3 regions of the Pantoea sp. Ep11b genome follow, and region 3 is predicted to be linked to each of the others. Evidence: predicted binding sites of a transcription regulator. Region 3 holds the regulator's gene; each other region holds the start of a gene.

Region 1 (10,799 bases), 680 kb from region 3:
CCCACATCAGGTGGCCAATCAGGGGTGCCATCACCACGGTGAATACGCCCGACAGCATCATCACCAGGCTGGCGACGACGCCCTCCTGCTGGCCCAGCTGCCAGGCGCGTGCGGTTCCGGCTCCGTGCGACGCCGCGCCGAATCCGGCGCCTTTCGCGACCCCCTGTTTAATCGCGATCCGCAGAAACAGCACATCCCCCACCGCCATACCAAACACGCCGGTGATCACCACAAACAGCGCCACCAGATCGGGCTGACCGCCAATCGGGCCTGCCGCCGCCAGCGCAAAGGGGGTGGTAATAGAGCGCACGGCCAGACTGCGCTGGATCGACTCCGGCAGGGTGAGCAGCCGCGCCAGCCAGACGGAACTGCAGACGGCGACCAGCGTGGCGGTGATGACCCCCGCGCTCAGCGACAGCCAGTGGCGTCGGATGATCGCCACGTTCTCATAGACCGGCACCGCAAAGGCCAGCGTGGCCGGGCCGAGCAGCCAGAGCAGCCAGTGGTTTTCTGCGATGTAATCCTGCCAGCTGATGTGCGTCAGCAGCAGCAGCGCCACCAGCACCAGGGGCGTCATCACCAGCGGCATCAGCAGCATTGTCCGCCAGCGTCGATAGAGCCGTTTATTCAGCGCATAAACCAGCAGCGTGACCGCCACACACAGCAGGCTGAGCAGGAGATCACGCATCGGGTGCCTGCTTACGCGCGGCACGCGCGACTTCATACTGATAAAGCCTCTCCACGACCCAGGCCGTCGAGGCCAGCACCAGCAGCGTACTGACACCAATTACCACGCAGATGCGCCAGCCATCCACCCGCAACAGATCGCCATAGTTGACCACGGCCACCACCGCCGGAACAAAGAACAGCAGCATCTCTGCCAGCAGCCAGCGCGATCCCGCTTTTACCCAGTTCAGCGGCACAATCCGCGTTACGATTAACGCCAGCATCAGCAGCATCCCGACAATGTTGGCGGGCAGCGGCAGATGCAGCCAGCTTACCAGCCGGTCGCAGGCGATATAGAGGCCGATATAGAACCCCAGCTGCAGCGGCAGACTGAACCACTGCGCTGCGCGGTGACTGCGTGAAACCAGCACGGACGCCATCTTCCTCTCTCCCCGAATAAATTGACTGCACCAGTATAAAACGCCCACAGAAGGTGAAAAAAATGAATTAAAATTATCGCAATCATGCCTGAAAGGAATAGTTATGGATGTCCGCGCCCTGCGTTACTTTACTGAGGTCGTCCGCCAGCAGAGCTTTACCCGGGCGGCGCAGAAACTGTTCGTGACCCAGCCGACCATCAGCAAGATGCTGCGTCAGCTGGAGGAGGAGCTGGGCTGCACGCTGATCCTGCGCGATGGCCGCCGTCTGCACCTCACCGACAGCGGCGAGGCGGTCTATCAGCGTGGTCTGGCGATCCTGCAGGAGTTTCATCAGCTGGAGGCGGAGATCGGTGACATCAACCAGCTCAAAACCGGCGAGCTGCGGCTCGGTATTCCGCCGATGGTCGGTATGCAGATAGCCGGTTCGATATCCGCCTTTCGCCGCCGTTATCCCGGCGTGAAGCTGAAGATCTCTGAGTTTGGCGGTCTGACGGTACAGCAGGCAGTGCTGGCGGGCAGCCTCGATATCGCCCTGACCGCCCTGCCGGTGGACGCCGGGCTGCCGCTGAACACCCTGCCGCTGATGCATCATCCGCTCTGTGTGCTGCTGCCGCGCCATCCCGGGTGGCTCGGCCGTCAGCAGATGAGTCTGACCGAACTCGCACAGCATCCGCTGCTGATTTTCAACGAAGAGTTCTCGCTGAACCGTCAGCTGATGCAGGCCTTTCAGCGGCTCAGCCTGACGCCGACGGTGGCGGTGCGCAGCGGACAGTGGGATTTTCTGGCGGCGATGGTGCAGGCCGGGATGGGGCTGGCGATTCTGCCGGAGCCGATCTGTCAGCGCCTGGACAAACAGTCTCTGCTGTGGCTGCCGCTGGAATCGGAACTGAAGTGGAGCCTGGGATTGATCTGGCGGGAGGGGAGCTATCTGTCGCGCAGTGCGCAGGCGTGGATTGCCTGCTGCCGCGAGCACTGGCCGGATGAACCGCCGCGCCTGTCGGTGTAAAAGGCTGGCACGCTGCCTCCGCGCAGGCGTGCCAGCCTGACCTTACTCCTCTTTTTCGATCAGCAGGATTTCCAGCAGATCCAGATCGTGCAGTAACTTCTGCATAGTCTCGTTGGAGATCTGCTGGGTGGCGCGCAGATGGTAGACCTCGGCACGCTCGGCGCGCAGTCCGGTCAGGCGGAAGCGGCGCTCCAGGTTCTCGGCGTAGAGCGCATGTTCGAGATCATTCTTCCCTTCGGCGCGGCGACGCAGGTTACCAATCACCCGCAGGCTCACCTCTTTCAGCAGCTCTGGATCGATGTTCTCCTCCGACTCATTTTCCAGCCGCTCTTCCATCTTGTGCAGGCTCTCAATCGCCGCCCCGGCCATCACCGCGCGGGCGCTCTGCAGTTCGCGACGATGTGCGCCTTTGTCGATGCTGTCGATGCCGCGCAGCAGCACCGGCAGGATCACAACACCCACCAGCAGCGAGAAGAGAATCACGCCGGTGGCGATGAAGACCAGCTCATAGCGCGCCGGGAAGGGATCCCCGTTGCTCAGGAACAGGGGAATCGACAGCACACCCGCCAGGGTAATCGCACCGCGCACGCCGGCAAAGGAGGCGATCAGCAGTTCACGCAGCGAGTAGTTAGAGAACTCCAGCGGCTTCTTCTTCAGCAGGCGTTTGCTGAAGCGCTGCATAATCCACAGCCAGCCGAAACGCACCACCATCAGCGCCAGATAGACCAGCCCGATGTCGGCAAACAGCATCCAGAGTTCGACATTAGGATCGGCCTGCGCCTGATCGACAGAAGTCTGCAGGATGTCCGGCAGCTGCAGGCCCAGCATCAGGAAGACCATGCCGTTAAACACGAACTCCAGCATCTGCCAGACGCTGTTGGCACGCAGACGCATCGCCAGTGGCGCCTGACGGATAATGCCGGAGCGGGTGATGGTCATCCCGGCCGCCACGGCCGCCAGAATGCCTGACACGCCCAGATGTTCGGCAATCAGGTAAGAGGCAAACGGCAGCAGCAGCAGCAGGACGGTCTGCGTCGCCGGATCGTCACCGCTCCAGCGGCTGAGCAGGCGCAGCGATTTCCCGTAGAGCCAGCAGACGGCCACACCGGCAATCAGCCCGCCAATCGCCACTTTGAGAAACTCAATGCTGGCACCGCTCCAGGTAAACACCATGGTGCCCATCGCGACGGCGACGGCAAACTTCAGGGAGACCAGGCCCGATGCGTCATTCATCAGGGCTTCACCCTGAACAATCGACATGATCTTCTTGGGAATGCGGCCTTCCCCGACGATGCCGGAGAGCGCCACGGCATCGGTCGGCGAGAGTACCGCAGCCAGCGCAAAGGCCGGGATCAGCGGAATGCCGGGTACCATCCAGTAGATCAGATAGCCGATACCGATCACGGTAATCAGCACCAGCGCCAGGGCTAAGCCGATGATCTCACGGCCATGATGCAGGAACTCGCTGATCGGCGTTTTCCAGCCATCCGCGAACAGCAGCGGCGGGATAAACAGCACCAGAAACAGCTCCGGATCGAAGTCCACATGCAGACCAAATGTGGGCCAGGCCAGCAGCGCACCGGCGGCGATCTGGACCAGCGGCAACGGGATCTGAAAAGGGAGGATACGGGCCGCGACGCCAGAGAGCGACACGACCAGCGTCATGATGAGAATAGTAAAAAAGATTTCCATGCTTTCCTTAGGCGTCGTTTCTTTCAATCATTGGTTAAGCGCTAAAGTGTAAAACAAAGTGCGGTGAAGGTTGTCAGCTACGCGTGCGACGGGCGGGAAAACAGTGAAAAATCCCGGACGCGCAGCCGCACGTCCGGTTGTACAGTCAGATCGCCCAGCCTCCGGCGTAAAAGGCCACCAACGCCACAGCGATGACGACGGTGCCGATGTTGAGCTTACGCCATTCACCGGCGAAGAGACGGCCGACCACCAGACTGGCGAAGCCGATCATGATGCCGGTCACGATGTTACAGGTCAGAACGATGATTACCGCCGTGAGCAGGCCCGACATCGCATCGACAAAATCATTGAAGTCGATCTTCGACACGTTGCTGAGCATCAGCAGGCCGACATACATCAGGGCCGGGGCGGTAGCGTAAGCAGGCACCAGATACGCCAGCGGTGACATAAACAGGATCACAAGGAACAGCAGACCGACCACAATCGCGGTCAGGCCGGTTTTGCCCCCCGCCGCCGTACCGGCCGCCGACTCAATGTAGACCGCCGCCGGAGACGCCCCCACCAGACCGGCAAACAGGCTGCTGACGGAATCGGTGGTCAGCGCGCGGCCACCGTTAATGATCTGCCCCTGTTTATCCAGCAGACCGGCCTGGCCCGCCACCGCGCGGATGGTGCCGGTAGCATCAAACACAGCCGTCATCACCAGCGCCAGGACGCTGGGCAGCACCACAGGCTGCATTGCGCCCATAATGTCCAGGCTGAACAGCAGCGACTGACCACTGGCGTCGCGCAGTGCGGGCAGCGCAAACAGCCCCTGATAGCTGACCGCCGGGTCAAATATCAGCCCCAGCAGCGAAATGGCGACGATCGTCAGCAGAATGCCACCCGGCACCCGACGCTTCTCCAGGCCGATAATCGCGGACAGCCCCAGCAGCGTCATCATCACTGGAAAGGTGGTGAAGTGGCCCAGGGTCACCGGCAGGCCCGGTCCCGGATTTTTCATGACCAGACCCACGCCGTCAGCCGCAATCAGCAGCAGAAACAGGCCGATCCCGATGCCGGTGCCGTGCGCGACGCCCATCGGCAGGTTACGCAGGATCCAGGCGCGAATGCCGGTCGCCGAGATCAGGGTAAACAGCAGGCCCATCAGGAAGACAGCGCCCAGCGCGACCGGCACGCTGATGTGCTGCCCCAGCACCAGGCTGAAGGCGGTGAAGGCGGTTAAGGAGATGGCGCAGCCCACCACCATCGGCATATTGGCCCACAGCCCCATGACGATGGAGCCAAAGCTGGCGACCAGGCAGGTGGCAACGAAGACCGCAGAGGGAGAAAAACCGGCTTTTCCCAGCATCCCCGGCACCACAATCACGGAGTAGACCATCGCCAGGAAGGTGGTGAGTCCGGCCAGAATTTCCTGACGCACGCTGCTGCCGCGCGCCGAGATCGAGAACCAGGCGTCCAGTTTTCCACTGGCCGGGCGTGATTCAGTTGACATAGTTGAGCCTCAAAAATTTTTGTTGTGTGGATCGCTCTGCGACCATCGCTGTCCCTGGAATAAGCGGGTAGACGGCGTCACTGCCCGGCGTAACCCGGCAGGCAAACGTTTACCTTGCCGCAGATAGTGGCCCGTCAGACGCGGCCAGATAAAAAAGGCAGGCGATTATCCGGCGTTTAGCCGTCCATTTTCAACTGTCAGAGGGAGATTCTTCAGGATCAGGAGCGCATGGCCGGGCTGAGAGAGGGCGACGGAAACGCCGCCGTTAACGGGATTTCAGGGCGTTATGAGTCGCCTGTCCGGGGCCGGACCCGGCCAGGCGGCCTGGACGCCCGGTCAGCCGGGCAGTGAAAGTTCGCCGCCCTGCGCAATCGCCCGCTGCCAGGCGGCACGCTGCTGCACGGTGTTCAGCCATTTCTGCGTGGCGGGCATCTGATCAAGTCCGGCGCGCTGCGCCAGGGCGAGCAGCGGGAAGCTCATCTGGATATCCGCAATCGTGAGATGCGGGCCGGCAAACCAGTCGTGGGCGGTCAGATGCTGTTCAATCATCGCCATGTGCGGCTTAAGCTGTTTATCCAGAAACGCCTTCTGCACCCCTTTACCAAAGGCTGCGCCTACCGGCCTTAGCAGCCAGGGCACCGGCTTTTTCCCCATCTGCCCGAAGATTAATTTCATTACCAGCAGCGGCATCAGGGAGCCTTCGGCATAGTGCAGCCAGTAGCGGCACTGCAACCGCGACGCCTCATCATTCACCTTCAGCCTGAACGTCTGGTCATATTTCTCTTCAAGGTACTCAAGAATGGCCCCGGATTCAGCGACCACCTGGTTGCCGTCGGTGATGACCGGCGATTTCCCCAGCGGATGCACTTTTTTCAGCGCCGCCGGGGCCAGCATGGTCGGCTCGCGCTGATAGCGTTTGATCTGATAAGGCACTTCCAGCTCTTCCAGCAGCCACAGCACCCGATGCGAGCGCGATTTCTCAAGATGGTGAACGGTGATCATCGTGGTTCCCTGTGTGTTGACCTCCCCTCAGTATAGACGTCACTCACCTTCCGCATGTCTGTCATCCTGTTCGGGATCAAGCAGCACGGCTCCGGAACCCTGCTGACCCAGCCGATCGCCAGGGTTGCGCAGCGGACAGTCGCGCATCGACAGACAGCCGCAGCCGATGCAGCCATCCAGGTCATTGCGCAGGCGGGTCAGCGTTTCGATCCGCTTGTCCAGCTCTTCGCGCCAGTGCTGCGTCAGCGCATCCCACTCCGGCGTCGACATGCGCTTGTTGGCCGGAATGTGGTCCAGACTCTCGCTGACCGTCGCCAGCGGAATACCGATGCGCTGTGCAATCTTGATAATCGCGACGCGGCGCAGGACGTCACGGCTGTATCGCCGCTGATTGCCACTGTTACGGGTACTGAAGATCAATCCTTTCGATTCGTAGAAGTGCAGCGCAGAGACCGCGACGCCGCTGCGGCGCGCCACTTCACCCGGCGTTAAGACCGGTTTTGGATAGTTACGTTCTTTTTTCATCTCAGCCTTTACCTCAAGTTAACTTGAGGAATTATACTTCTTCTCCATCGGAACGACTAAACTCCTGTTACCTCTTTATTACACACCAGAAGGATGAGGCCATCATGCAAGAAGAGATCATTCATTCCCTGACGCACTGGATTGACCAGAACCTTGATAAGAGCCTGTCGATTGACGAAGTGGCCGCAAAGTCGGGCTATTCGAAATGGCACCTGCAGCGTATGTTCCGTTCGGTGACGAAACAGACGCTGGGTGGTTATATTCGTGAACGCCGTCTGACGCTGGCGGCAGAAGCGCTGTCGCAGACGCAGCGCCCGGTTTTCGATATCGCGATGCAGTATGGTTATGACTCGCAGCAGACCTTCTCCCGGGTGTTTCGTCGTCAGTTTTCACAGACGCCGACGGCTTATCGTCACACCATGCGTCGTCAGGCCATCCAGCGCCCTCGCCTCCTGAGTTTTGGCTGCAACGACACGCTGAACAGCTTTACCCAGCGCACCACAGGCGAGTGCTGCCCGGTTCGCTGATTGACCGATGCGCCTGCCCGGGCGCATCCCTCTGATTTCCCGCCGTTTATTCCGCCGCTGTTCATTTCATGCCCGCACCATGAGTCAGATTTTGTTCAAAATTTAAAATCGGGTGATATAATGTGACCCACGTCACACTTTGAACCTGATTTGACGGCGCAAAAGTCTTTCCTGACACGCTTTTCCGCCGCCGGTGATGTCCGCAGATTGTCAGGGATACTTACTGATATTGAGGTCCGGCCGATGGCTACGTTAACCGCCAGTTTTCTTGTTATGCGTTGGGAGTTGCTGAGCGCAGTAATGATGTTTTTTGCCAGCACCCTGAAAACTAAACTTCGTCAGGATAGCCGTCACGTCATGGCTTTTATGTGTGGCGGGATCGGTTTAGGCATGACCTGCTGGTTTGTGACCGGGCTGATGGGCATTACCCTGAGCATGGACAACGTGCATAACTTCCTGGCTATCTCAAAGCATGCCTTTATTGAGGCGATGAGCCAGGCGCCTGCTGACTGGCCGATGCCCTGATTTCTGCGCATAAAAAACCCCGCGAAGCGGGGTTTTTTATATTGCTGTGTGTGCTTAAATTTTCTTCAACATGGCAGGGATATTCACATCCTGCACTGTCACGCCCGGGCTCTGCGTTCCGCGACGGTCCTGAATCCACATATCTCCCATCATCTGATTTAAACCGCGATCCAATCCGGTTACCAGCCCTGCACCTGGGGTGAAGGTCAGTTCGCCAAAGTAGATCTGTTCGTCATGGATATACCAGTCCACACGCACATAGTCGAAATCACTGGCCAGCTTCTTGCTCAGTTCCAGCGCATGCTCCAGCGAAGGCAGGATCGGCGAGACATCCAGACCGGTGTCGCGAATCTTGTGATAGGCCTCGCTGAGGTTGTTCACATAGAAATTCATCGACAGCAGCGGCTGGCAGCGGTTGTAGATCACCTGCAACACATATTCGAACTTGCCATCACGCTTGTTGAACATATGGAACTTGTAATCGATCGGCGCGCTTTTGCCATCACCAATGTACTTCTCTACCAGAATGCGTGGTTTGATGTAGCGGTAGTGGATCTCACGCGCTTCGTTGGCGAAGTCGGTCTTCAGCCAGCGATAGCAGTCGTGAATGATCTGCTGCTTGCGCAGCGCATCCGGCTCTTCCAGCAGAATCTCCACCATGTTGGAGGCGTGGTTCGGCTTGATCACCGTGCCTTTCCAGCAGGGTAAGCTGTTCAGCGTGGTCGGGTCAGTGGTTTCGTGAACCAGCGGGATCAGGTACTCATTACCGATTTTCTCAGCAATAAATTCGCGCACCGAGTATTTATCTGACAGGCGACCATAGTTCTGGTAATCGCCGAAGATAAACTTACGGTACAACACCTTCTCGTTGAACACTTTTGGCTGACGCAGATTGGGCAGCTTTCTGAACTTATGGAAGTAGTAGATGCGGTCCTGATAAGCCCAGGGCATCTTCTTGATAAAGTACTGCACACTTCTTCTGAGTTCTTCTTTCAACTTGAGCATATCTGACCTCATTTGTAGGTTTTGTAGTTGAGTGAGGAAACCTGAATCTTTTGAATGACGCCGTTTTTAAAGAAGTAATTCATTACGGTCAGGGACAAGAGCTCTGAAAGGAAAACGCTCCACGCGGCCCCCATGATGCCGTGCCCCTGAATCAACCACCAGGAGAGCGGCAGACTGATGACCATCAGGCAGATGATTTTCCGCAGCAGGTAGTTGAATCCTCCCTCTTTAACCATGTAGCGATACGCTACCGTCCCCATTGCCGAAAAGCTGGTCGCTATCGACAGCAACGTAATGAGACTTCCTGACTGTGTGTATTCCGGCCCGTACAACGCAATGATGATCCGCTCGCCGTAAAGCGAAATAACCAGCAACATCAACAGGGAGACAGCCATAACATAGCCATTGAGCCGGGCAGCCAGCTTAATGGCTACCTCGCCGCGCTCTCTGAAAATTTCAGTGAAGCAGGAGGTGATAAGCGCCACCGGGATAAAAATCCAGGAGGCGGAAATGGTGTTAGCCGCCGCAAACAGGCCAAGATCGCGCGCGGGCGCGGTGCCCGCCAGAAACATCTGTGCGGCTTTAACCTGCACAGAGATAAAGATGCTGGAGATCGCCAGCGGCAGACCGGCATACATCAGATAACGCAGATAGGCGGTGCGCTTCTCGCGCGGCGGCATCTGATCCTGATGCTCCTGATAGAAATTGCGGCGTTTAATCAGGTAAGGCACCAGCGTCACGGCCACGATCGACAGCGTCAGCCAGAGCGGATTCAGACGCAGCCAGGCGATGGTGAAGCTGATGGCGAAACTCAGCAGCATTCCCACCGCGTTGGCGATCGTGTTCAGCCGCGAGGCAAGCCGGGCGTTGTTATAGACGCTGAAGGTGTCCTGAGTGACAAACACCGAAGCCACAAATGAGGCCAGTGCAAATGCCAGGAAGTTTTCCTGCATGTTGTACCAGACCCAGATTAAGACTGGCACCGATGTCGCCAGCAGCAGCACCATCCGCAGCGTGCGGGCGATCGTCATCAGACGCAGCCCTTTGGCCGCATTTTTGCTGACGCGCTTGAACAGAATGGTTTCGGTGCCAAAGATTGCAACGGTCTGCACCATTGCAAACAGTGAAGTAGAAAACGCCATCTGGCCGAACACCGTCGGACCAAAGGATTTCGCCACGTAAGACGTCACAAAAATGACGCCAAAAACGGAGATGATCTTTTCAGACATCATCCAGGCGGCATTCGACATTACGCTCAATTTCATCGACTCTTCCTTAGTATTACTCAACTACAACCGCTTCGGTACAACATCCCTGTAACGAATTAATAAGCGCTCAGTGGGCCTGGCGGAAATGTAAGACTTCAGACCAAACTGGTCCGAAAAGTGAGAAGTAAATCATATTCCGGAGAGTGAATTCAGGATAATTCTTATTATAAATGGCGCGAATCACTTCAAATGGAAACGATTTCAGGCTGAAAATAAAACAACCTTAAAGCGCCTTATCGGCAAATTAATCAGGTCGATAAGGCTAAATATCCAATGTACGTAGAATTTTTTCGTAATTTGGATGCGATGAATTTATAACAAAAACCCGCCTCCAGGAAGGCACGCCTGGCCGATAAGAATAAAATAAGATTTATCCCATGATGATATTTATTCCAAATATCTTAATTTAGGCTTCGCAATTCAACTCGCGCACTTTAATACTGCCTTAATAGAATCTTACAGTGCCAGAAATTATTAAAGTCATTCTCATCCATTAATCGATAAGAAAGGTAAGAGCATTTATGAGAAAGTCACGATACAGCGAAGATCAAATCACAAATGCCATTAAAGCTTCTGAATCGGGCGTGAAAGTCAGGGAAATCTGTGAAGAGTTAGGCATCTCTGAAGCCACGTTCTACAGCTGGAAGA
Region 2 (10,799 bases), 1.6 Mb from region 3:
AAGGTCTTCATCCGGCCAGATTTTTACTCTTTGACCACTTAATCACAGGGAAACACCGCCATGACCCGAAGAAACATTGTTGCTATCGACCTCGGTGCATCCAGCGGTCGCGTCATGCTCGCCGGATGGGATCCCGCAGAGCGTCAGCTCAGGCTGCGTGAGGTGCGGCGCTTTAAAAATCAGCGTCAGCGTTGTGCCGGTTATGACTGCTGGGATCTGGCGAGGCTGGAACAGGAGATACGCGCCGGGCTGGCGCAACTGGATGACGAGGGGATCGTGCCTGACAGTATCGGGATCGACACCTGGGGCGTTGATATGGTGCTGCTGGATGCAGAGGGCGAACGGGTGGGCGAAGCGGTCAGCTATCGCGATGCACGTACCCACGGGCTGATGGAGCAGGCTGAAGTGGCGCTGAGCCGCAGCGCCATCTATGCCCGGACCGGGATTCAGTTTCTGCCGTTTAATACGCTCTATCAGATGCGCGCCCTGCATCAGCAGCAGCCCGACTGGCAGGCGCGGGTGGCTCACGCGCTGATGATCCCCGACTATCTCCACTACCGTCTGACCGGCAACCTGAACTGGGAGTACACCAACGCCACCACCACGCAGATGCTCAATATTCACACCGGCGAGTGGGATCGTGATCTGCTGGCCTGGGCGGGCGCAGAGCCGCACTGGTTCAGGCAACCGCAGGCACCCGGCAACACCGTCGGCCACTGGCTCAACCGTACCGGAATGGCGGTGCCGGTGATCGCTGTCGCCACCCACGATACCGCCAGCGCCGTGCTGGCGACACCGCTGATGCAGGAGGATGCGGCCTATCTCAGCTCCGGCACCTGGTCGCTGATGGGCTTTGAAAGCCTGCAGCCCTATGCCTGCGAAGCCGCGCTGCGCGCCAACATCACCAATGAGGGTGGCGCGGAGGGGTATCGCGTGCTGAAAAACATCATGGGGCTGTGGCTGCTGCAGCGTATCTGTGCCGAACTGCAGATTGAGGATCTCGGCACGCTGATCGACGAGACGGCCCGTCAGCCTGCCTGTGTTTCGCTCATCAGCCCCAACGCGGATCGCTTCATCAATCCCGGCAGCATGGTCGGAGAGATCCAGAACGCCTGCGCAGAGCAGGGGATGCCGGTGCCGCAATCGGCTGCGGCCCTGGCGCGCTGCATCTTCGACAGCCTGGCGCTGCTCTACCGTGAGGTGATGCTGGAGCTGGCCGCGCTGCGTGGCAAGCCTTTCACTCAGCTGCATGTGGTCGGTGGCGGCAGTCAGAACCGCTTCCTGAATCAGCTCTGCGCCGATGCCTGCCAGATCCCGGTTCTGGCCGGGCCGGTTGAAGCCTCGACGCTGGGCAACGTTGGCGGTCAGCTGATTGCGCTGGGTGAACTGACCGACGTGGCCGATTTTCGCAGCGCCGTAACCCGTAATTTCCCGCTTGAAACCTTCGACCCGCAACCGAACAGCGTTTTCCGCGCCAGTCAGGCGCGCTTCGCGACGCTGAGTCAACCCGCTAAGGAACCCGCTTATGACTAAGCAGATTGAACAGGCTTTTGAACTGGCTAAACAACGCTACGCCGACAGTGGGGTGGATGCTGAACAGGCGCTTCGCCAGCTGGACAGGATTCCGGTCTCTATGCACTGCTGGCAGGGCGATGATGTCCGGGGATTTGAAAATCCGCAGGCCACCTTAACCGGCGGCATTCAGGCGACCGGCAATTACCCTGGCCGGGCACGCAATGCCAGCGAACTCCGCAGCGATATCGACAAGGCGATGTCTCTGATCCCGGGGATGAAGCGCCTGAACCTGCACGCGCTCTATCTGGAAAGCGACAGACCGGTCGCGCGGGATGCGATCGAACCCGCGCATTTTGCTAACTGGGTGGCCTGGGCCAGAGAGCGTCAGCTGGGGCTGGATTTCAACCCCAGCTGCTTCTCGCACCCGCTGAGCGCCGACGGCTTTACGCTGTCGCACGCCGATAAGGGTGTGCGTCAGTTCTGGATCGACCACTGCAAGGCGAGCCGTCGTATCTCCGCTTCGTTTGGTGAGCAGCTCGGTACGCCCTCCGTGATGAATATCTGGGTGCCAGACGGTATGAAAGATATCACTGTGGATCGGCTGGCACCGCGTCAGCGTCTGCTGAGCGCCCTGGATGAGGTGATTTCGGAGAAACTCAACCCGCAGCACCATATTGATGCGGTCGAGAGCAAGCTGTTCGGCATTGGCGCAGAGAGCTACACCGTCGGTTCCAATGAGTTTTACCTGGGGTACGCCGCCAGCCGCCAGACGGCCCTCTGCCTGGACGCCGGTCACTTCCATCCCACCGAAGTGATCTCCGACAAAATCTCGGCGGCCATGCTCTACGTGCCGCGCCTGCTGCTGCATGTCAGCCGTCCGGTACGCTGGGACAGCGACCATGTGGTGCTGCTGGATGATGAAACCCAGGCGATCGCCAGTGAGATCGTCCGTCATCAGCTGTTCGATAAGGTGCATATCGGGCTCGACTTCTTCGACGCCTCCATCAACCGCATCGCCGCCTGGGTGATCGGCACACGCAACACCCAGAAAGCGCTGCTGCGCGCCCTGCTGGAGCCGACCAGCCGTCTGCGCCAGGCCGAGAATAGCGGCGACTACACCGCCCGGCTGGCGCTGCTGGAAGAGCAGAAATCCCTGCCGTGGCAGGCGGTCTGGGAGGCGTGGTGCCTGCGGCATGACGTCCCGGCGGATGCCAGCTGGTTAGGCGATGTCCGCCATTATGAACAACAGATCTTGAGCCAACGTTAAGGATTTCACTATGCAAAGCATTCTTTCTTCCGGGTTTGTTAAAGGAATGGTTAAAGCGACCAGCGATATGTGGCTGAAGGGCTGGGATGAACGAAACGGCGGCAACGTCAGCCTGCGACTGCGCGAGGAGGAGGTTCGCCCCTTTGCCGCTGACTTTTACCCGTCGCCGCGCTGCGTGGAGCTGAGCCAGCCCGCACCGGCGCTGGCAAATGAGTGGTTTCTGGTCACCGGCTCGGGGAAATTCATGCGGAACGTCCAGCTTGACCCGGCGGATTGCCTGGCGCTGCTGCAGGTCGATGACAGAGGGCTTTCGTTTAAAATTCACTGGGGATTGTCGAACGGCGGGTTGCCGACCTCGGAGCTGGCGTCACACTTTCAGTCTCACGCGGTGCGCAAAGCGGTCAGCGGGGGCGCGGATCGGGTGATCATGCACTGTCACGCCACCAACTTCATGGCCCTGAGCTATGTCGTTGCGCTCGATTCTGCCCGGCTGACGCGGCTGCTCTGGGAGGGCAGCACCGAATGTCTGGTGGTCTTCCCGGATGGCGTTGGTGTACTGCCGTGGATGGTGCCGGGCACCGATGAGATTGGCACGGCGACCGCCGCGCAGATGCAGTCACATACCCTGGTGATGTGGCCGTTCCACGGTATCTTCGGCACCGGTCCGACGCTGGATGAAGCTTTTGGTCTCATCGATACGGCGGAGAAATCGTCTGAAGTGATCGTGAAAGTGCTGTCGATGGGCGGTATCCGGCAGAGCATCACCACCGAACAGCTGGTTGCCCTGGGCCAGCGCTTTGGCGTCACGCCGTGGCAACCGGCACTGGATGTGGGGCCAGCCAATGCTGCGTAAAGCCTTTGTGATGCAGGTGAAGCCTGATTGTCATGCGGAGTATGAGCGCCGTCACGCACCGATCTGGCCTGAGCTGGCCGCGACCCTGAAAGCGCATGGCGCACATAACTACGCCATCTGGCTGGACGCCGGGCGAAACCTGCTGTTTGCCAGCGTGGAGATCGAGTCAGAAGCGCGCTGGAACGCGGTGGCGCAGACGGAGGTCTGCCAGCGCTGGTGGGCCTCAATGAAGGATCTGATGCCGTCGAATGCCGACAACAGTCCGGTCAGCCAGCCGTTAAAACCGGTATTCTTCCTGAGCTGAAAATAAGAAGGGCGGCCATGCCGCCCTGATTCCTCACGCTCTGGCCCGGCACACACCCGTCAGGGTTGGCCACATCGCCATTAACGTTTCTATAATGCTCTCCAGATCCTCACGCTCTGCGCCTTCACGCGCCCGCACCGACATCCCCTGCAGCAGACAGCCCAGATAGCGGGAGAGCGCAGCAATATTGACCGATTCCCGCAGTTCTCCGCGTTGCTGGCGCGCCAGCAGGAACTCACTCAGTCCCTGCTCCTGCAACTGATGCTGCTGTTGCAGCATCGTGGCAATCTCGGTGGACGCCGCCGACAGCGCGGAAGAGGTGCAGATAAAGAAGCAGCCGCCAGGTGAATCGCGCTCGGTGAAACAGGCTGCGGTGGCGCGGAAATAGGCTTCAATAGCCCGTTCCACCGCCAGCTGGTCATCGGCTAAGGCCGCCTGGCGCTCTGCGCTGAACTTCTCTATGTAGCGATCCATAGCCGCACGAAACAATCCCTCTTTATTCACAAACTCGGCGTAGAGCGTGGGCGCTTTTGCGCCGGTTGCCGCCACCAGGTCAGCCAGAGAGGTTCCTTCATAGCCGTGGGTCCAGAACAGAGTCAGTGCTTTATCGAGAGCGGCATCGCGGTCGAACACTTTGGGCCGGCCACGGCATTTCTTTACATCGCAATCCTGAACCTGGCTCATACATCCTCACTTGTTCTGAAACAGAGTATTAAATTACCGATCATTATAAAAATCTGCAAGGCCCGCAGAAAGTGAGCGTGACAGCGGTTGCCATTTTGTGCGTTCGCACCCCGTTTTCGCCCCTGAGGTTAAATCAGAAAAGGGCCTGAAGCCCATAATCACGCTGCTTCGCGAATAAAATAACGCTCATTAAATAAATATTGACGACCGGCAGCGGCAGGATCTATCATTTATTTAAAGGTCGTTAATTAAATAGCGACAACCTGTTTCAGACCCAATGAACTGACTAACTCAAGAGAGATTATTATGAACACTATCAAAACGACTCTGGCGGCACTGGCACTGACTACCCTGACTTTTGGCGCTTCAGCCGCCGATCTCGTCACAAGCGAACCTGCCAGTCAGCAGCCTGTTGGCACCATCGCGGTTCAGGGTGGCAGCAACCTGAGCTCGGTTGAAGCACAGCTGAGTGCGAAAGCAGATGAAGCTGGCGCGAAATCGTTCCGTATCACCTCAACCAGTGGCCAGAACAAGCTGCACGGCACTGCGGTGATCTACCAGTAAGGAAGCGTTTTCCGCCGATAAGCGCGTTGAAAAATCAGAGTGCAGGCATCATGAAAAGAATCATGATTGTTATGGCGGCGGCGCTGCTGAGCGGCTTCTCTTTTGCCAGCGTTGCCGCGCAGCAGGTCAGTACGATCCCGCTGGATCAGCAGAAAACAGGCGTAATCAGCGCAACAGGCAGCACCAGCCTGACGTCGCTGGAGCAGCAGTTGTCAGAAAAGGCCAGCGATGCCGGAGCAAAGTCTTTCCGCATCACTTCGACCTCTGGCAGCAACAACCTGCATGGCACCGCCATTCTCTATAAATAAGTGTCAGTCACGGATTGTAGTGAACAGGCTTCAGATAACCCGCGTATCTGAAGCCTTTTTTATGCGTGCAGCGGGATTCAGCCGTTGCTGCGCAGCTGCGGATAACGGCGGAAGATCCAGACACACCAGAGCAGGGCGACCAGACCGATCATCCCGCCGACATTGCCGACCTCAGCCATGCCCAGATGCAGGCTGACCTGATTGCCCAGCAGCGCACCCGCGCCGATACCGATGTTGTAGATGCCGGACATCAGCGACATCGCCACATCCGTGGCATCCGGCGCCAGCGAGAGAACCCGCACCTGCATCGCCAGACCGATCATCATCATCGCCATCCCCCAGACAATGCAGAGCGTTGAAATGGCGGCAGGGCGAATGGCCGCAAAAATCAGCAGTCCCATGCAGAGTGTAATCAGCGCGATTGCGGCGATCAGCAGCGCAGAGGGGAATTTATTGCCCAGCGTGCTGAACAGAATACTGCCGACAATGCCCGCAGAGCCAAACAGCAGCAGTAGCAGAGTGGTGAAGTTGCCACTGGATTGCGCCACGTTCTGCATAAAGGGTTCGATATAGCTGTAGGCGGTGTAATGCGCGGTGACAACCAGCGTCACCAGCAGATACATGCTGACCAGCGCCGGGCGACGAAACAGCATCGGCACGCTGCTAAGGGAACCGGTGTGTTCGCTGGGCAGGCGCGGCAGGATACGCACCAGCATAATCATCAGCACCAGCGCCGACAGACCAATCGCGCCAAAGGTGGTGCGCCAGCCCAGATACTGACCCACCACGCGGCCAATCGGCACACCCAGCACCATCGCCAGGGCCGTACCGGTCGCCAGCATACTGAGCGCCTGCGTCTTCTTACCGGCTGGCGCTACACGAATCGCCAGTGAGGCGGTAATCGACCAGAACACGGCGTGCGACAGGGCGATACCCACCCTGGAGACCATCAGCGACCAGAAATCCCAGGCGACGGTAGAGAGCGCATGGCTGATGACAAAGACGGCGAAGAGCACGCCCAGCAGCAGCCGTCGCTCGACGTTGCGGGTCAGCAGCATCAGCGGCAGGGAGAGCAGGGCAACGACCCAGGCGTAGATCGTCAGCATAATCCCGACATCCGCCGTCTGCATGGAGAAGTCTGCCGCGATATCGGACAGCAGGCCAACCGGCACAAATTCGGTGGTATTAAAAACAAACGCGGCGATGGCCAGCAGGACGACGCGAAGCCAGGCCGTTTTACGTGAAACAGTTGTTGGTTGCATTAAGGTGTCAAATCAGTCAGTACGGCGGGTAAGGATGGGGCAGACCATCCCGCGAAAGTGACTTGTGTCACAAATTACTGAACATTGTAGTGAATAAAGCGGGAAGAGGAACCCTGAAACGCATTTTTAATACGGAAATTTTCGCATCCTCAGCGGTGAGGCGGGATAGCTGCCCGGTGCCTTACGGCCGTCGCGCGTCGCCACCTTCCGCCTCTCTGACTAGCGGGAAAAGGGCGTGTGCTTCAGGGCCACGCTTTGCTGACCGTCCGGTGCGTCATGATGGTTAAGCGGGCAGCAGTTCTCACAGCCAATGGCACCCGCATAATATTTTTTTGCCTGCAGGATGGCGGCGTTCACATGGTAAAAACTGCCCAGAAACAGTCTGTTATCCATGTCCGGCAGCCAGGGGCAACCCGCCGCATGCACCACATGGTTATTGTTATATCCCGATTGTTTATTGACGTAATAGTAGAGGGCCACAGGCGTTCCTTGTTGCCGTGAAAAGGCAAAGCAGACGAATTATTTCAATACGAACGATTATAGCGGGAAATGCACGCGTTGTGGTGAGCGGATTGACAGGATAGGGTCGGGACAGGATACCGCCAGACCCGGTACAAAGCCGGGTTCCGGCGGGATTCGTCAGAGTTTTTTGCTGTGCAGCCGCCAGGCGACCAGCAGCGCCAGGATCAACAGGAAACTGATAAACAGCGTTATGCCACGCCAGCCATACTCATGCCAGAAGAAGCCGCCCAGCGTACCCGCCACGCTGGAACCGGCGTAGTAACTGAACAGATAGAGCGAGGAGGCCTGGCCCCTGGCCCGGCGCGCGCGCGGGCCAATCCAGCCGCTGGCCACGGCATGCGCGGCAAAGAAACCGGCGGTGAACAGCATCATGCCAGGCAGAATCAGCCAGAGAGCGTTAAAGGCGGTGATCAGCAGGCCCAGCAGCATCATCGCGGTGGCACCCAGCATCACCGGCCCGCGTCCCAGGCGGCTGGTCAGCGCCCCCGCTTTGGGTGAACTCCAGGATCCGGTCAGGTAGACCACTGACAACAGTCCTACAACCGCCTGACTGAGATGCCAGGGGGCCTCCAGCAGACGGTAGCCGATATAGTTAAACAGCGTGACGAAGGCCCCCATCAGCAGGAATCCTTCGGCAAACAGCCAGGGCAGGCCGGGATCGCGCCAGTGCAGCCGGAAGTTAATCATCAGGTTACGCGGACGCAGCGGGATGGGGCGAAAATGGCGCGAGGCAGGGAGGATCTTCCAGAACATCAGCGCCGACGCCAGTGAGAAGCAGCCGATAACCGCCACGGCAATCCGCCAGGTGAACAGGTCGGTCAGCACCCCGCTCAGCAGACGGCCGCTCATCCCGCCGATCGAGTTCCCGCTGATATAGAGGCCCATCGAAAAGGCGACGACCCGCACATCCATCTCTTCGCTCAGGTAGGTCATACCCACCGCCGCGACGCCGCTGAGCGACAGCCCCATCAGCGCCCGCATCAGCAGAATGCCGTGCCAGCTGGTCATCGTGGCCGAGAGCAGGGTGCAGAGCGCCGCCAGCATCAGGGCGGTGACCATCACCGATTTGCGGCCAATCGCATCCGAGAGCGGTCCGGTGACCAGCAGCCCCAGCGCCATCAACCCGGTGGAGATCGAGAGCGACAGACTGCTGGCCGCGGGCGAAACGCCAAACTGCTGCGACAGAACCGGCAGGATTGGCTGAACACAGTAGAGCAGGGCAAACGTGGCCAGTCCGGCAGAGAACAGCGCCAGCGTCACGCGCATAAACTGGGGCGTACCCCGGCGGATATAACCTGAAGCCGCAGTGGTCGCAGGCGCACCTGGCGCCGCGTCGTCATCTGCCGTGGCCTGAATTGAGCGACTCACACATCTTCCTTAAAGTCAGAAAACTGTCGTCAGCTTAGGAAAGCGGCATTATGATGTCTAATATATTAATAATCTCAAATAAGACGTTTAAGATATGAATATCGAACTGCGGCATCTGCGCTACTTTGTGGCGGTGGCAGAAGAGCTCCATTTCGGGCGGGCGGCACAGCGGCTCAATATCTCTCAGCCCCCGCTCAGTCAGCAGATCATCCAGCTGGAGGCGGAAACCGGCGCCAGGCTTTTTCATCGCACTAACCGCAGCGTGCAGCTTACGGCGGCGGGTGCGCAGCTGCTGAGCGATGCCCGGACGATTCTGTTGCAGGTTGAGCAGGCCGCCGACCGCGCCGCCCGACTGCACCGTGGCGAAGAGGGAGAGCTGCGCATTGGATTTACCTCCTCCGCACCCTTTACCGCAGCGGTCTCTGACGCCCTCTACCGTTTCCGGCAGCAGTGGCCGCAGGTGCACATCCAGATGCAGGAGATCAACACCCGCCAGCAGCTGGCGCCCTTGCTGGATGGACGGCTCGATCTCGGCGTGATGCGCAACACGTCGCTGCCCGCTGGACTGCATCATCAGTTACTGCTGAGTGAGCCGCTGTGTGCTGTGGTACACAAGGCGCATCCGCTGGCCAGCGCAGAGCGCATCTCGGTGTCGGCCCTGGCCACTGAGCCCTTTGTCTTTTTTGATCCGCAGGGGGGCACCGCGCTCTATAGCGACATTCTGGCGCTGCTGCACCGTTATCACATTAAGCCCTATATCACCCAGGAGGTGGGCGAGGCGATGACGATTCTGGGGCTGGTGGCGACCGGTCTGGGCGTCTCCATACTGCCCGCCTCCTTTCGCCGGGCGCGGCTGAGTGACCTGGTCTGGCTGCCCTTAACGGAAGAGGATGCGATTTCTGAACTCTGGCTGGTCTGGTCAGCCGCCCGCGAGAAGAGTGCACAGATGGAGAACATGATGGCGCTGCTGCAGACAAAGCGGTGATGAAACCCCCGCCACATCTCATCATTCTGTGCGATAAATCACATATTTAATCAAATATTTGACGCTGTTGCCTGATCTGCATCACCATGGCGCATCTTTATTTAGAAGCGCGAAAATAACCGGGAGCAGGGTTGTGAATCCGGACAGTCAACCTGGCCACATTGACCAGATCAAGCAGACCAATGCAGGCGTCGTTTATCGATTAATTGACCTTCACGGTCCCATTTCGCGCATCGAACTCTCCCGCCGCGCCCAGCTCGCCCCGGCCAGCATTACCAAAATTGTGCGGGAAATGCTGGATGCCCATCTGGTTCAGGAGACCGAATTTCAGGAGCCGGGCAGTCGCGGTCGCCCGGCGATTGGCCTGATTCTGGACACTGACGCCTGGCACTATCTGGCGATCCGCCTGCATCGCGGCGCCATGACCTTTACGTTGCGCGATCTCAGCAGCCGTGCGCTGGCAGAAGAGAGCCTGCCGCTGCCGGATGAGTCTGCGCAGCCGCTGCTGAACGCGCTGATTGAACAGGTCGATGCCTTCTTTATCCGCCACCAAAGGAAGCTGGAGCGTCTGACGGCTATTGCCATCACGCTGCCCGGACTGATAAATGCCGCGTCCGGCGTGGTGCACCGGCTGCCGGGTTATCAGGTGCGTGATATGCCGCTGGGCGATGCGCTGGCGTCGCGTACCGGGCTGCCGGTCTTTGTGCAGCATGATATTTCAGCCTGGACGCTGGCAGAGTCGCTGTCTGGCGCGTCACGCGGCGCGCAGGATGTTATCCAGATCGTGATTGATGAAACGGTGGGGGCTGGCGTGATCAGCGGCGGTCAGCTGCTGCATAAAAGCGGCAGGGCGCTGGTCGAGATTGGACATACGCAGATTGATCCCTACGGTCAGCAGTGCTACTGCGGGAATCATGGTTGCCTTGAAACCGTAGCCAGCACCGGCAGCCTGCTGGCGCTGGCGGCCCAGCGTCTGCCTGCGCAGCCTGACAGCCTGCTCAATGCGCAGCCGCTGACGCTGCAGTCACTGTGTGCAGCCGCCCAGTCAGGCGATCGCCTGGCGCGCGACACCATCGCCAGCGTAGGACATCACGTTGGCCGGATCCTGGCAATGATGGTCAACATCTTTAATCCACAACATATTCTTATCGGTTCTCCCCTTAACGC
Region 3 (10,799 bases):
TCCGGCAAAGCCAGAATTTGCTCTTATACTTAGGGCAAAAAACCTGAGCAGGAGGCGGTATGGCGAACAGACTCACCGAAAAACAGAAAGTCACCCTGTGGCAACAGCGGCGTAGCGCCAGCTATCAGGCCAGTTGCCGTCTGGAGGGCTTTGCACCGACTGAAACCAGCGTTAACAGCGATGATGCGGCGGCACGCCTGGCGTCCCTGAGGAGGCAATATGGACTCTAACAGCGCCGTCAGTCAGGATCCTTACCTGTGGCAGCATGACAACGTCCTGAAAAACCTGGCCGATATTCACGATGCCGCCCAGCTGCGCAAGGCGGAGCTGAGCTTCAGCGCGGCGCGGGCCGCGACACTGGAGCTGGGCCCGCGCAATCCGGGATTGCCCTACCTGCGTCTGATCCACCGCACGCTGTTCCAGGATATCTACAGCTGGGCCGGTGAGCTGCGCACCATCGATATCTGGCGTGATGAGACGCCGTTCTGCCATTTCGAATATATCGAAAAAGAGGGCAACGCACTGATGGCCGCGCTGGAGGAGGAGAAGGGGCTGGCGGAGCTGCCGCGCGAGGAGTTTATCCGCCGCATCGCGCACTACTATTGTGAAATCAATATGCTGCATCCGTTCCGTCATGGAAATGGCCGCGCACAGCGCATCTTCTTCGAACAGCTGGCGCTGCATGCCGGTTATCTGCTGTCGTGGGATGAGACGGATGCGGAAAGCTGGAAAGCGGCGAATCAGGCTGGCGTAGCCGGAGACCTGGAGCCGCTGGAGCAGGTGTTTGCGAAAGTGGTGAGTGAGGCGGCGTAACCGCGTAGAATAGCCGCGCGGGTTATCACTCTGGATGGTTCATGCTGCTGCTTATCGACAACTACGACTCCTTTACCTGGAATCTTTATCAATATTTCTGCGAACTGGGTGCAGAGGTGCAGGTGGTGCGCAATGATGCTATCACCCTGGCGCAGATGGCGGCCTTACCGCTGACTCATCTGGTGATCTCACCAGGTCCCTGCACGCCGTCGGAGTCAGGCATTTCGCTGGCGGCGATCCGGCACTTTGCCGGGAAGCTGCCGGTGCTGGGCGTCTGCCTGGGGCATCAGGCTATCGCCCAGGCGTATGGGGCACAGGTAGTACGGGCGCGTCAGGTGATGCACGGTAAAACGTCCGCCATTCAGCACACCGGTCAGGGTGTGTTCCGCCATCTCAACAATCCCCTTACGGTGACCCGCTACCATTCGCTGATCGTCAAACGCGACTCCCTGCCGGAGGCGTTCGAGATAACGGCCTGGACAGTGCGTGACGGCGAACCCGACGAAATCATGGGATTCCGCCACAAAACCCTTGCGCTGGAGGGCGTGCAGTTCCATCCCGAGAGCATTCTCAGCGAGCAGGGGCACCAGCTGCTGCGCAATTTCCTGACGCAATAAGTTGCCTTTGAGTGATTTTTTATGCATATTTTGTGATTATTATTTCATGATTGCACAAACATCATTCAAATGGGGTCATCAATGGCAGCCGAAAAAATTGCGGTCACGCGGGAGACGTTCGATAACGTTATTTTGCCTGTTTATGCACCTGCGCAGTTCGTGCCGGTAAAAGGCAAGGGCAGCCGTGTATGGGATCAGCAGGGCAAAGAGTATATCGATTTCTCGGGTGGCATCGCCGTCACCGCACTTGGACACTGCCATCCTGCGCTGGTGGAGACGCTGAAAAGCCAGGGTGAGACGCTGTGGCACACCAGCAACGTCTTCACCAACGAACCGGCGCTGCGTCTTGCCAGTAAACTCATACACGCGACCTTTGCCGAGCGCGTTTTCTTCGCGAACTCCGGCGCCGAAGCCAACGAAGCGGCGTTTAAGCTGGCGCGTTATTACGCCTGCAAGCGTCACAGCCCGTTCAAAAGCAAGATCATCGCCTTCCACAACGCATTTCATGGCCGGACGCTCTTTACCGTCACGGTCGGCGGGCAGCCAAAATATTCAGACGGATTCGGGCCTAAACCGGCGGATATCGTTCATGTGCCGTTCAACGATCTGGATGCGGTAAAAGCGGTGATCGACGACCATACCTGCGCCATCGTGGTTGAGCCTGTTCAGGGCGAAGGCGGCGTGATGCCGGCCACTCCGGCCTTTATGCAGGGATTGCGTGAGCTTTGCGATCAGCATCAGGCGCTGCTGGTGCTGGATGAGGTGCAGAGCGGCATGGGGCGCAGCGGCAAGCTGTTTGCCTATGAGCACTATGGCATTCAGCCCGATATCCTGACCTCTGCCAAAGCGCTGGGCGGCGGCTTCCCGGTCAGCGCCATGCTGACCACCAATGAGATCGCCTCGACGATGGCACCGGGCGTGCATGGTACCACCTATGGCGGGAATCCCCTGGCCTGCGCCATCGCCGAAACCGCGCTGGATATCATCAACACCCCGGCGGTGCTGGCGGGCGTGGAAGCGCGTCGTCAGCACTTTGTGACGGCGCTGCAGGCGATTGACGCGAAGTATGATCTGTTCAGCGATATCCGCGGCAAAGGCCTGCTGATTGGTGCGGCGCTGAAGCCTCAGCATGCCGGTAAATCGCGCGACATCCTGAATGCCGCTGCGGCAGAAGGGGTGATGGTGCTGGTCGCCGGGACTGACGTAATGCGTTTCGCGCCGTCGCTGATCATTGAACCGGCTGACATCGAAGAGGGCATGCATCGCTTCGCCACGGCGGTCGGCAGGGTGCTCAACGGCTGAATCAGCTTTTCCGTAAATGACGGATCAGCCAGCGGCCATGTTGCGGTCGCTGGCTCCACGCCAGTGAAGAGATAGTGTGCATTACGCTCAGATGATCGAGAATGCGCCGCACATGCTGCTCCACGACCGTCACCGGCCCCTCACTGATATTCTCCAGCTCATCCAGCAGATTAACCTGTGAGCTTGCCCCATCATATTCCAGCCGCTGCTGACACCGCTGCAGCGCGATTTCACAGGATTGCAGATAGCGCTGGGCCAGCGAGGCCGTGAGCATGGTGTGTTCGCGCGCCAGAATCGTCATCGCATTAATGTGCTCGACGATAAACTGGCTGTGCGTTACCCAGAGCCGCATATCTTTCAGATACTGGGCGTTGAATGCCGGCTCCTGCATCGCCTGATTCAGGGAGTTGAACAGTGCATTGTGCGCCTGATTCACCTGCACGCGCTGGTAGGCGAGTTTGTCGGGTGATTGCTCATCGCCCAGCAGCAGACGCAGCGCATCCTGATAGGTTTCCAGCGCATCATGCGCGTTCTGCCGCAGTAAGCCGCTCTGCCACTGCGGCCAGAGCCAGAGCATTCCGCCAAAAGCGATCAGACAGCCCATCAGCGTATCCATCAGGCGCGGCAGCAGAAACTGTGCGCCGTTCAGCGACAGCAGCTGCAGCGAATAAACGGCAGTCACCGTGAAGCCAATCATCGACCAGCCATAAAACTGACGGGTAAAGCGATAGCTGATAAAGGTAATCGCCAGCATGATCAGCAGCACCAGTGACTCCGGCACCGCCAGGCGCAGCGTAGCGGCCGCGATCACCAGCCCGGCAAACGTGCCCAGCGCCCGGTGCTGGATGCGGACACGGGTGGCGCTGTAGCCGTTCTGGCTGACGAACATGATGGTCATCAGGATCCAGTAGGGCTTGGGAATGTTGAAGAACAGCGCCAGTGCGCTGCCCAGCATCAGCATGACCGCAAAACGACCGGCGGTGCGCAGCGCCGAGGAGCGCAGGGAGAGATAGTTGCGCAGGGCAGGCAGCAGCGGCAGGCGGCGCTGGCGGTCGGCCATCAGGTCGCGCTGATAGAGCGGTTTCTGCGTGCGCAGGACCCGGGCAATCCGGTTGAAGTGATAGAGGCAGAAGTGCCCGACCGGGTTGTCGGGATGCTGCCAGGTGATTTTCTCCAGCGCGCCGAGCTGCTTGTCCATCGCAAAGCGTTCGGGTAACTGGTGATAAAGAATATTATCCGCCAGCACCCGCAGCCGGGCCGAGATAGTTTTGGCATTCCAGCGGATCACCGCTTCGGCGTGGCTCTGCTCCACCAGCTTCTGCACCTCTTCCGGCCGATGCAGGCTGACTGAGATATGCTCCTGCAGATCCAGCGCCACCTGAAAGGCGCGCGTCAGCCGCTTATGACTGTGGTCGCGGCTGGCCGACAGCATATGCATCTGCTGATAACAGGTGTTGATCAGGTCGACCACTTTCTGCTGGCGAGCCAGCAGCGGCGGCAGGGCCTTCTCCGGATCGGTCAGCTGTGTCAGCAGGGTATATTTGGCGTCGCAGTAGTTAGCCAGTTCGCGGTAGATCAGACTCAGGCTCTCGCGCATCGGCTGCTCTTTCCACAGCCAGAACCAGAACCAGTTAAACAGCCCATACCAGAGCGTGCCGCCGATATAGAGCAGGGGCGGAACATAGATCGGCATGCGACCCACCAGGCTCAGGGTAAAGATGGCGGCGATAAGGGTGCCGGGCAGCAGACGGCCATGCAGTGGACTGATCTCTCCGGTTACTCCGAGCAACAGCGACATGGCGAACAGGATCAGCGGCAGCGGCACCGCCTGCAGGGTGAGCCACTGGATCAGGAAGCTGCCGAGGGCAAACAGGCTGCCGCCCACGATCAGGCGTTTGAAGAAGCGTTTATGCGGGGTATCCAGACCAGCGATATTGCAGCAGGCGGGCACCAGCGAGAAGAGCAGGCCTTTTTGCAGGTCGCCCGCCAGCCAGCCCAGCGCCACCGGCAGGCAGAGCACCAGCGTTTGCCGCAGGGCGTAGTTCACTTCAGGGTGGTAGATTATTCGACGCCACATCGGCTCAGCACAAACAATAACGGCGTGATGTTGCCATCACGCCGTGGGTGACAGGAATCAGCGGGTGCCGTAAACGACGATGGTTTTGCCGTGTGCGGAGATCAGGTTCTGATCTTCCAGCATCTTCAGAATACGGCCCACGGTTTCGCGTGAACAACCAACAATCTGGCCAATTTCCTGACGAGTGATTTTAATTTGCATGCCGTCGGGATGCGTCATGGCATCTGGCTGTTTCGCCAGGTTAAGCAGGGTCTGTGCAATGCGCCCGGTCACGTCAAGGAAAGCGAGATTACCCACTTTTTCAGACGTGACCTGCAGGCGACGCGCCATCTGCGACGAGAGTCGCATCAGGATATCAGGGTTAACCTGGATCAGCTGACGGAACTTCTTATAAGAAATCTCTGCCACTTCACATGCGCTTTTCGCACGTACCCAGGCGCTGCGCTCCTGGCCTTCTTCAAACAGGCCAAGCTCACCAATAAAATCACCCTGATTCAGGTAGGAAAGAATCATCTCCTTGCCTTCTTCATCTTTAATCAGAACCGCAACGGAACCTTTCACGATGTAGTAAAGCGTTTCGGCTTTTTCACCTTGATGAATCAGCGTACTTTTGGATGGATACTTGTGAATATGGCAATGGGACAGGAACCATTCGAGTGTAGGGTCTGTTTGCGGTTTGCCGAGAACCATTCGCTATTATCCTCTGTTGTAATCGTGCCCAAAACACAGGGGGCAGTTTTCCCTGTCAGGCGGTGAAAGCTTCAAGCGTTTTCCATTTCAGGAAATTATTCGGGCCGCATCAGGCGCAGTGCGCATCATTCTTCCCGGCTTCGTCATCGGGTGACGAAAAATATTTTCAGCACTGTTTGTAGCACAGCTTAAGCCGACTGTCTTCTGTTGTCTCGCTTCAGCTACGGGCGGATTTCTCCGGATTGCTGTTTACCAGGGGAAAGCGTACTCTGACGACAAAACAGCATATTCCGGAGCAAAAATCATGCAGGCAAGAGTGAAATGGGTAGAAGGGCTGACATTCCTCGGAGAATCCTCATCGGGCCATCAGATCCTGATGGATGGCAATTCAGGGGATAAAGCGCCCAGCCCAATGGAGATGGTGCTGATGGCGGCGGGCGGATGCAGCGCAATCGACGTGGTATCAATTCTGCAAAAAGGCCGCAACGATGTGGCTGATTGTGAAGTAAAACTGACCTCAGAACGTCGTGAAGAGGCGCCGCGAATCTTTACGCACATCAACCTGCATTTTATCGTCAGTGGCAAAGCACTCCAGGATAAAGCGGTCTCACGCGCCGTCGATCTTTCGGCGGAAAAATATTGCTCGGTCGCCATCATGCTGGGTAAAGGCGTAACGATTACCCACAGCTACGAAGTGATTGAACTGTAATAGCCGCAGGATTTTTAACGTTGCCGGCACGCTGTTGTAAGACCGTGCCTGCACAGAGAACCGGGTCAGATCAGAAGGTCGCCTGAGCCAGTCCCTGACCGCTCGTCCCGCGCTGTCCCTGGCGGGGGACGCTTTCCTCTTCTGATCCGGTTCCCTGCGTGTTGAGCTTATGGGCTGCTGTCAGATCCTTTGTGTCCGGGTTTTGCCTGTAGCGACCTTCCTGAAGCCTGCGCATGCCGTCCCTTACTCTATCCGTTTGCCTTGCATCAGCCGCTTCACCAGCGGGCCCATAATTAACTCCATCGCCAGACCCATTTTGCCGCCCGGCACCACCAGGGTATTGATGTGCGAGATAAAGGAGCCCTGCAGCATCGCCAGCAGATAGGGGAAGTCGATATCCTCCAGCGCCTGGAAATGAATCACCACAAAACTCTCATCCAGCGATGGGATGGCACGGGCAGCGAACGGGTTGGAGGTATCTACGGTCGGGACACGCTGAAAGTTGATATGGGTGCGGGAGAACTGGGGCGTGATGAAGTTGATGTAATCCTCCATCGACCGGACCACCGAGTCCATCACCGCTTCACGGGAGTGGCCGCGCTCGCCGGTGTCGCGCACCAGCTTCTGGATCCACTCCAGGTTTACAATCGGGACCACGCCAACCAGCAGATCAACCTGCTCCGCCACATTGTGCTGCGCCGTTACCACACCGCCATGCAGCCCTTCATAGAAGAGAATATCGGTGTTCTGCGGCAGCGGCTGCCACGGCGTAAAGGTGCCTGGCACCTGATTCCACGGCACCGCCTCATCGTAAGTGTGCAGATATTTGCGCGACTGCCCCTGTCCGCTATAGCCATACTCTTTAAAGCTCTGCTCCAGCAGGCCAAAGTCATTGGCTTCGGGGCCGAAGTAGCTGACGTGGCGTCCTAAATCGCGCGCTTTACGAATCGCCATATCCATCTCAGGACGGGTAAAGCGGTGAAAGCTGTCGCCCTCCAGCTCCGCCGCATGAAGATCAAGCTGCTGAAAGATTTTGCGAAACGCCAGGCTGGTGGTGGTGGTTCCTGCACCACTGGAACCGGTCACCGCGATAATAGGATGACGTGCAGACATAGAGAAGCTCCCTGTGAGATCGGGTAACAGGCATTGTTAGCATGAAATGGCGGCGGGTGCATCAGCCACGAAAGGCGTTGCGCGGCATAATATTGACCGACTCATGCAGTTCTGACCATACCAGCACCACTTCACCGCTTTCCAGCTGACGTCGCACGTCCGCCACTTTGTCCAGCAGGCTGCGCTCCTGCTCGCCGTAGTCTGTGCCTTCGCGCAGCACAAAGGTTTCAATCAGGTTTTCAAGGGTCTCAGGCGAGACCTGTTGCCAGGGAATAATCACGAGATCAGTTATCCAGAAAAGGGGCGATCCACTGAGGGATGCGCTGTTCCAGCCACATTTCAGGCTGGCGTAATGTGCCGCCGACAAACCCTACGTGGCCGCCGTGTGATGTCAGTTGATACGTAATAGTGGCAGATAATTGACTGCTCTGCGGGATCACCTCATCACTCATAAAGGGATCGTCCCGGGCGTGCAGGATCAGCAGCGGTTTTTCTATCTGCTTCAGCCAGGGCATGGCGCTGGCCCGATGATAGTAATCTGCCGCATCCATAAAACCGTGGGCGCGCGCCGTAATCGCATCATCGAAGTCGCGCAGTCGCCGCAGCCCCTTGAGCTCTGCCAGATTCACCGGCAGCGTATCCGGCCAGGCGTGCAGCTTACGGCGGGCATTCTTCTTGAGCTGTGCCAGCAGATAGTATTGATAGAAGCGCGAAAAACCGCGTTCCAGTTTTACGCTGCAGGGCTCCAGCAGCAGCGGCGCTGAAACAATCACGCCAGCGTCGACCTCTGCGGCGGCGCCCTCCTGACCCAGCAGACAGCCCAGCATGTTGCCGCCCAGCGAAAACCCCACGGCGGCGGTAGGCACGCGGCCCCAGCGGGTGTGCAGCCAGCGCAGGAAAAAGCGGGCGTCGTCGGTTTCACCAGAGTGATAGATGCGGTTCAGCCGGTTAGGTTCGCCGCTGCAGCCGCGAAAATGCATCACCACCGCCAGCCAGCCGCGCGCGCGGCAGATCGTCATCAGGCCGTGAATATAGGGGCTGTGAAAACTTCCCTCCAGCCCGTGAAACAGCACCACGCGTGGCTTATGCTGCGCAGAGTGCGGATCTTCACTCCAGGCGAGATCGACAAAATCGCCATCCGGCAGATCGAGACGCTGCCAGTGGGGAACCAGCGTGCTGCGCCGGCGTAACAGACGCGGCAGCATCGTCTGCAGATGCGCGTTACGCAGCCCGGCAGGCGGCGTGAACTGCTCGTTTTCCGGTCCGGTAAATTTCATGTGGTAAAAGCTTGTCTGTTCCATATCACACTGTTAGCTTCGAGAGGTTTTTTCTTACCGGGGCAGGGAGTACCCGATTGTCATGGAACTGAGTCTTTTCTTCTCAATGTTGGGCTTTCTCTGGGTCGCGGCGATTACGCCCGGCCCCAATAATATGTTACTCACCGCCTCGGGTGCTAATTTTGGCTTCGTGCGCACCTTTCCATTGATGATTGGCATCATGATCGGGATGCAGGTGATGCTGCTGATGGTGGCCTTTGGCGTGGGGGGGCTGATCCTGCTCTATCCTTCGCTGCATCTGGTGCTGAAAATTGCCGGCAGCCTCTATCTGCTCTGGCTGGCGTGGAAAATCGCCACCGCCAGCTACGAGAAGCTGGAGACTGACCAGGCACCGGATGCGCCTATGCCGTTCTGGCAGGGCGGGCTGCTGCAGCTGATCAATCCCAAGGCCTGGCTGATGGCGCTGGGCGCGGTCGCCAGCTTCAGCCTGGCTGGTGACGCCTATCGTCACTCTGTAATGGCGATTAGCGTCGGCATGTTTCTGGTTAACCTGGTCTCGGGCGTCATCTGGATGGGATTTGGCGCGATGATTGGCCGCATCCTGCGCAGCCGTCGCGCCTGGAAAATCTTTAATCTGGCGATGGGGCTGCTGACTGCCGCCTGCGTCCTGTTAATCTGGCACTGAGTCAGCTGGATGCGCGTTCAACGCGCGTCCAGGGCAATACCTCATGGATCACTGGCGCGTTAGGCTGACGGATCTTCTGCAGCAGCAACTGCACGCTGCGTGCGCCCAGTTCGTTCATCGGCTGCTCGATGGTGGTCAGCGGCGGGTTAAGGCTGCGGGTAAAGGGCACGCCATCGAATCCGACGACCGCCAGATCCTCCGGCACGCGCAGGCCCGCCTCCAGCGCCGCGTGAACCACGCCTACTGCCAGCACATCGGACACGGCAAACACCGCATCGGGCGGCTGCGGCAGCGCCATCAGTTCGCGCAGCGCCTGACTCCCCGCTTCGGGCGTAATTTCATAGGTATAGGCGACGGCAGACCACGCATGGCCCAGCTCCTCTATCGCCTGCCGGTAACCCTTTTCCCGATGATGCGAATAGAGGTAGCGCATGTCGCCATTCACCAGCCCGATGCGCTGTCGCCCTTTGCCCGCGAGGTAGTGGACGGTGTCACGCGCCGCCTCAAGGTGGTCGATACTGACGGAAGAGGCGGGGATGGCAGGATCGAATTCACAGCACTGCACCCAGGGCGCACCCGCAATCAGCGCCTGCAGATCCTGTAAGCCGGACGCCGCATCCATCGTGATCACGCCATCCACCACTTTGCCGGTCAGCAGACTCAGATAGGCGGCTTCGCGCTGAAGCTGCGAGGCGGAGTTGCAGAGCAGGATATGGTAGCCATGCAGTTCGGCTTCGGCCTCAATGCCCTGAACCACGCGCGAACAGAAGGGGTTGGTGATATCCGAGATCAGCACCAGCAGCATGTGGCTCTGCGCCGTGCGCAGCTGACGCGCCAGCAGGTTAGGCTGATAGTCGCAGGCAGAGATGGCCGCCAGAACTTTTTCACGCGTATGAGGCTTTACGCCGGGATTCGCGTTGAGAACCCGCGATACCGTGGCTTTAGAGACGCCAGCCAGCTGAGCGACTTTCTCGATCGACATCAGATACAGAGACCTTAACAGGCAGTAATTGGGAATGCATATCAATAACACAGGGACAATGTGAGCGCCTGACATTTTTGCTTACTTTAGCCTTTTTCAGCAATTGCGATTTCCGACTTACGTTTGCAGATAGTGATCTAAGAACTTATTTCTATAGGGGATAATTTTTAATTCCTTTATGAAATTATAGCGCCCGGAGACACTGCCCCCACGATAAAAACAGGGGGACGCGATCATGGCAGCAACACGTTTAACATTTTTAGCGGCGGCGCTGGCGCTGCTGGCTTTCAGGGCAGAGGCGGTCAACGTCACCGTCGCCTGGCAGACCTCAGCGGAACCGGCAAAGGTGGCGCAGGCCGACAACACTTTTGCTAAAGCGAGCGGGGCCAGCGTTGACTGGCGCAAATTCGACAGCGGCGCGGGCGTGCTCCGCGCGCTGGCCTCCGGCGACGTGCAGATCGGCAATATCGGCTCCAGCCCGCTGGCGGTCGCAGCGGCGCAGAAGCTGCCGATCGAAGCCTTTTTACTCGCCTC

The links. The regulator CRP, encoded in region 3, controls carbon source genes, mostly activating them, when cyclic AMP is high. The targets are predictions, from matches to a motif close to ATGTGANNNNNNTCACAT.
Region 1: the regulator CRP is predicted to act here: its motif matches at 7,474-7,491, upstream of AB1748_RS03385 (YjcB family protein).
Region 2: the regulator CRP is predicted to act here: its motif matches at 6,813-6,830, upstream of AB1748_RS11205 (sugar transporter).

Annotation. Positions count from the first base shown of each region.
Region 1 is NZ_CP160631.1:730,309-741,107, reverse strand. Features, by position in the region: gene AB1748_RS03425 (LrgB family protein) at 1-688, opposite strand, end outside; gene AB1748_RS03420 (CidA/LrgA family protein) at 681-1,106, opposite strand; gene AB1748_RS03415 (LysR family transcriptional regulator) at 1,210-2,112, shown strand; gene AB1748_RS03410 (Na+/H+ antiporter) at 2,155-3,804, opposite strand; gene AB1748_RS03405 (NCS2 family permease) at 3,950-5,299, opposite strand; gene AB1748_RS03400 (glutathione S-transferase family protein) at 5,636-6,301, opposite strand; gene soxR (redox-sensitive transcriptional activator SoxR) at 6,341-6,826, opposite strand; gene soxS (superoxide response transcriptional regulator SoxS) at 6,928-7,353, shown strand; gene AB1748_RS03385 (YjcB family protein) at 7,597-7,878, shown strand; gene AB1748_RS03380 (ATP-grasp fold amidoligase family protein) at 7,933-8,883, opposite strand; gene AB1748_RS03375 (oligosaccharide flippase family protein) at 8,892-10,148, opposite strand; gene AB1748_RS03370 (transposase) at 10,673-10,799, shown strand, end outside.
Region 2 is NZ_CP160631.1:2,360,658-2,371,456, reverse strand. Features, by position in the region: gene rhaB (rhamnulokinase) at 61-1,533, shown strand; gene AB1748_RS11235 (L-rhamnose isomerase) at 1,526-2,782, shown strand; gene rhaD (rhamnulose-1-phosphate aldolase) at 2,793-3,635, shown strand; gene rhaM (L-rhamnose mutarotase) at 3,625-3,939, shown strand; gene AB1748_RS11220 (TetR/AcrR family transcriptional regulator) at 3,973-4,623, opposite strand; gene AB1748_RS11215 (DUF1471 domain-containing protein) at 4,930-5,187, shown strand; gene AB1748_RS11210 (DUF1471 domain-containing protein) at 5,238-5,495, shown strand; gene AB1748_RS11205 (sugar transporter) at 5,573-6,757, opposite strand; gene AB1748_RS11200 (hypothetical protein) at 6,977-7,237, opposite strand; gene AB1748_RS11195 (MFS transporter) at 7,397-8,647, opposite strand; gene AB1748_RS11190 (LysR family transcriptional regulator) at 8,742-9,632, shown strand; gene AB1748_RS11185 (ROK family transcriptional regulator) at 9,766-10,799, shown strand, end outside.
Region 3 is NZ_CP160631.1:48,607-59,405, reverse strand. Features, by position in the region: gene AB1748_RS00400 (YhfG family protein) at 60-230, shown strand; gene AB1748_RS00395 (putative adenosine monophosphate-protein transferase Fic) at 220-813, shown strand; gene AB1748_RS00390 (aminodeoxychorismate/anthranilate synthase component II) at 855-1,430, shown strand; gene AB1748_RS00385 (aspartate aminotransferase family protein) at 1,512-2,732, shown strand; gene AB1748_RS00380 (YccS/YhfK family putative transporter) at 2,734-4,809, opposite strand; gene crp (cAMP-activated global transcriptional regulator CRP) at 4,867-5,499, opposite strand; gene AB1748_RS00370 (OsmC family protein) at 5,804-6,208, shown strand; gene AB1748_RS00365 (phosphoribulokinase) at 6,452-7,321, opposite strand; gene AB1748_RS00360 (YheU family protein) at 7,383-7,601, opposite strand; gene AB1748_RS00355 (hydrolase) at 7,606-8,622, opposite strand; gene AB1748_RS00350 (LysE family translocator) at 8,681-9,283, shown strand; gene AB1748_RS00345 (LacI family DNA-binding transcriptional regulator) at 9,285-10,265, opposite strand; gene tauA (taurine ABC transporter substrate-binding protein) at 10,501-10,799, shown strand, end outside.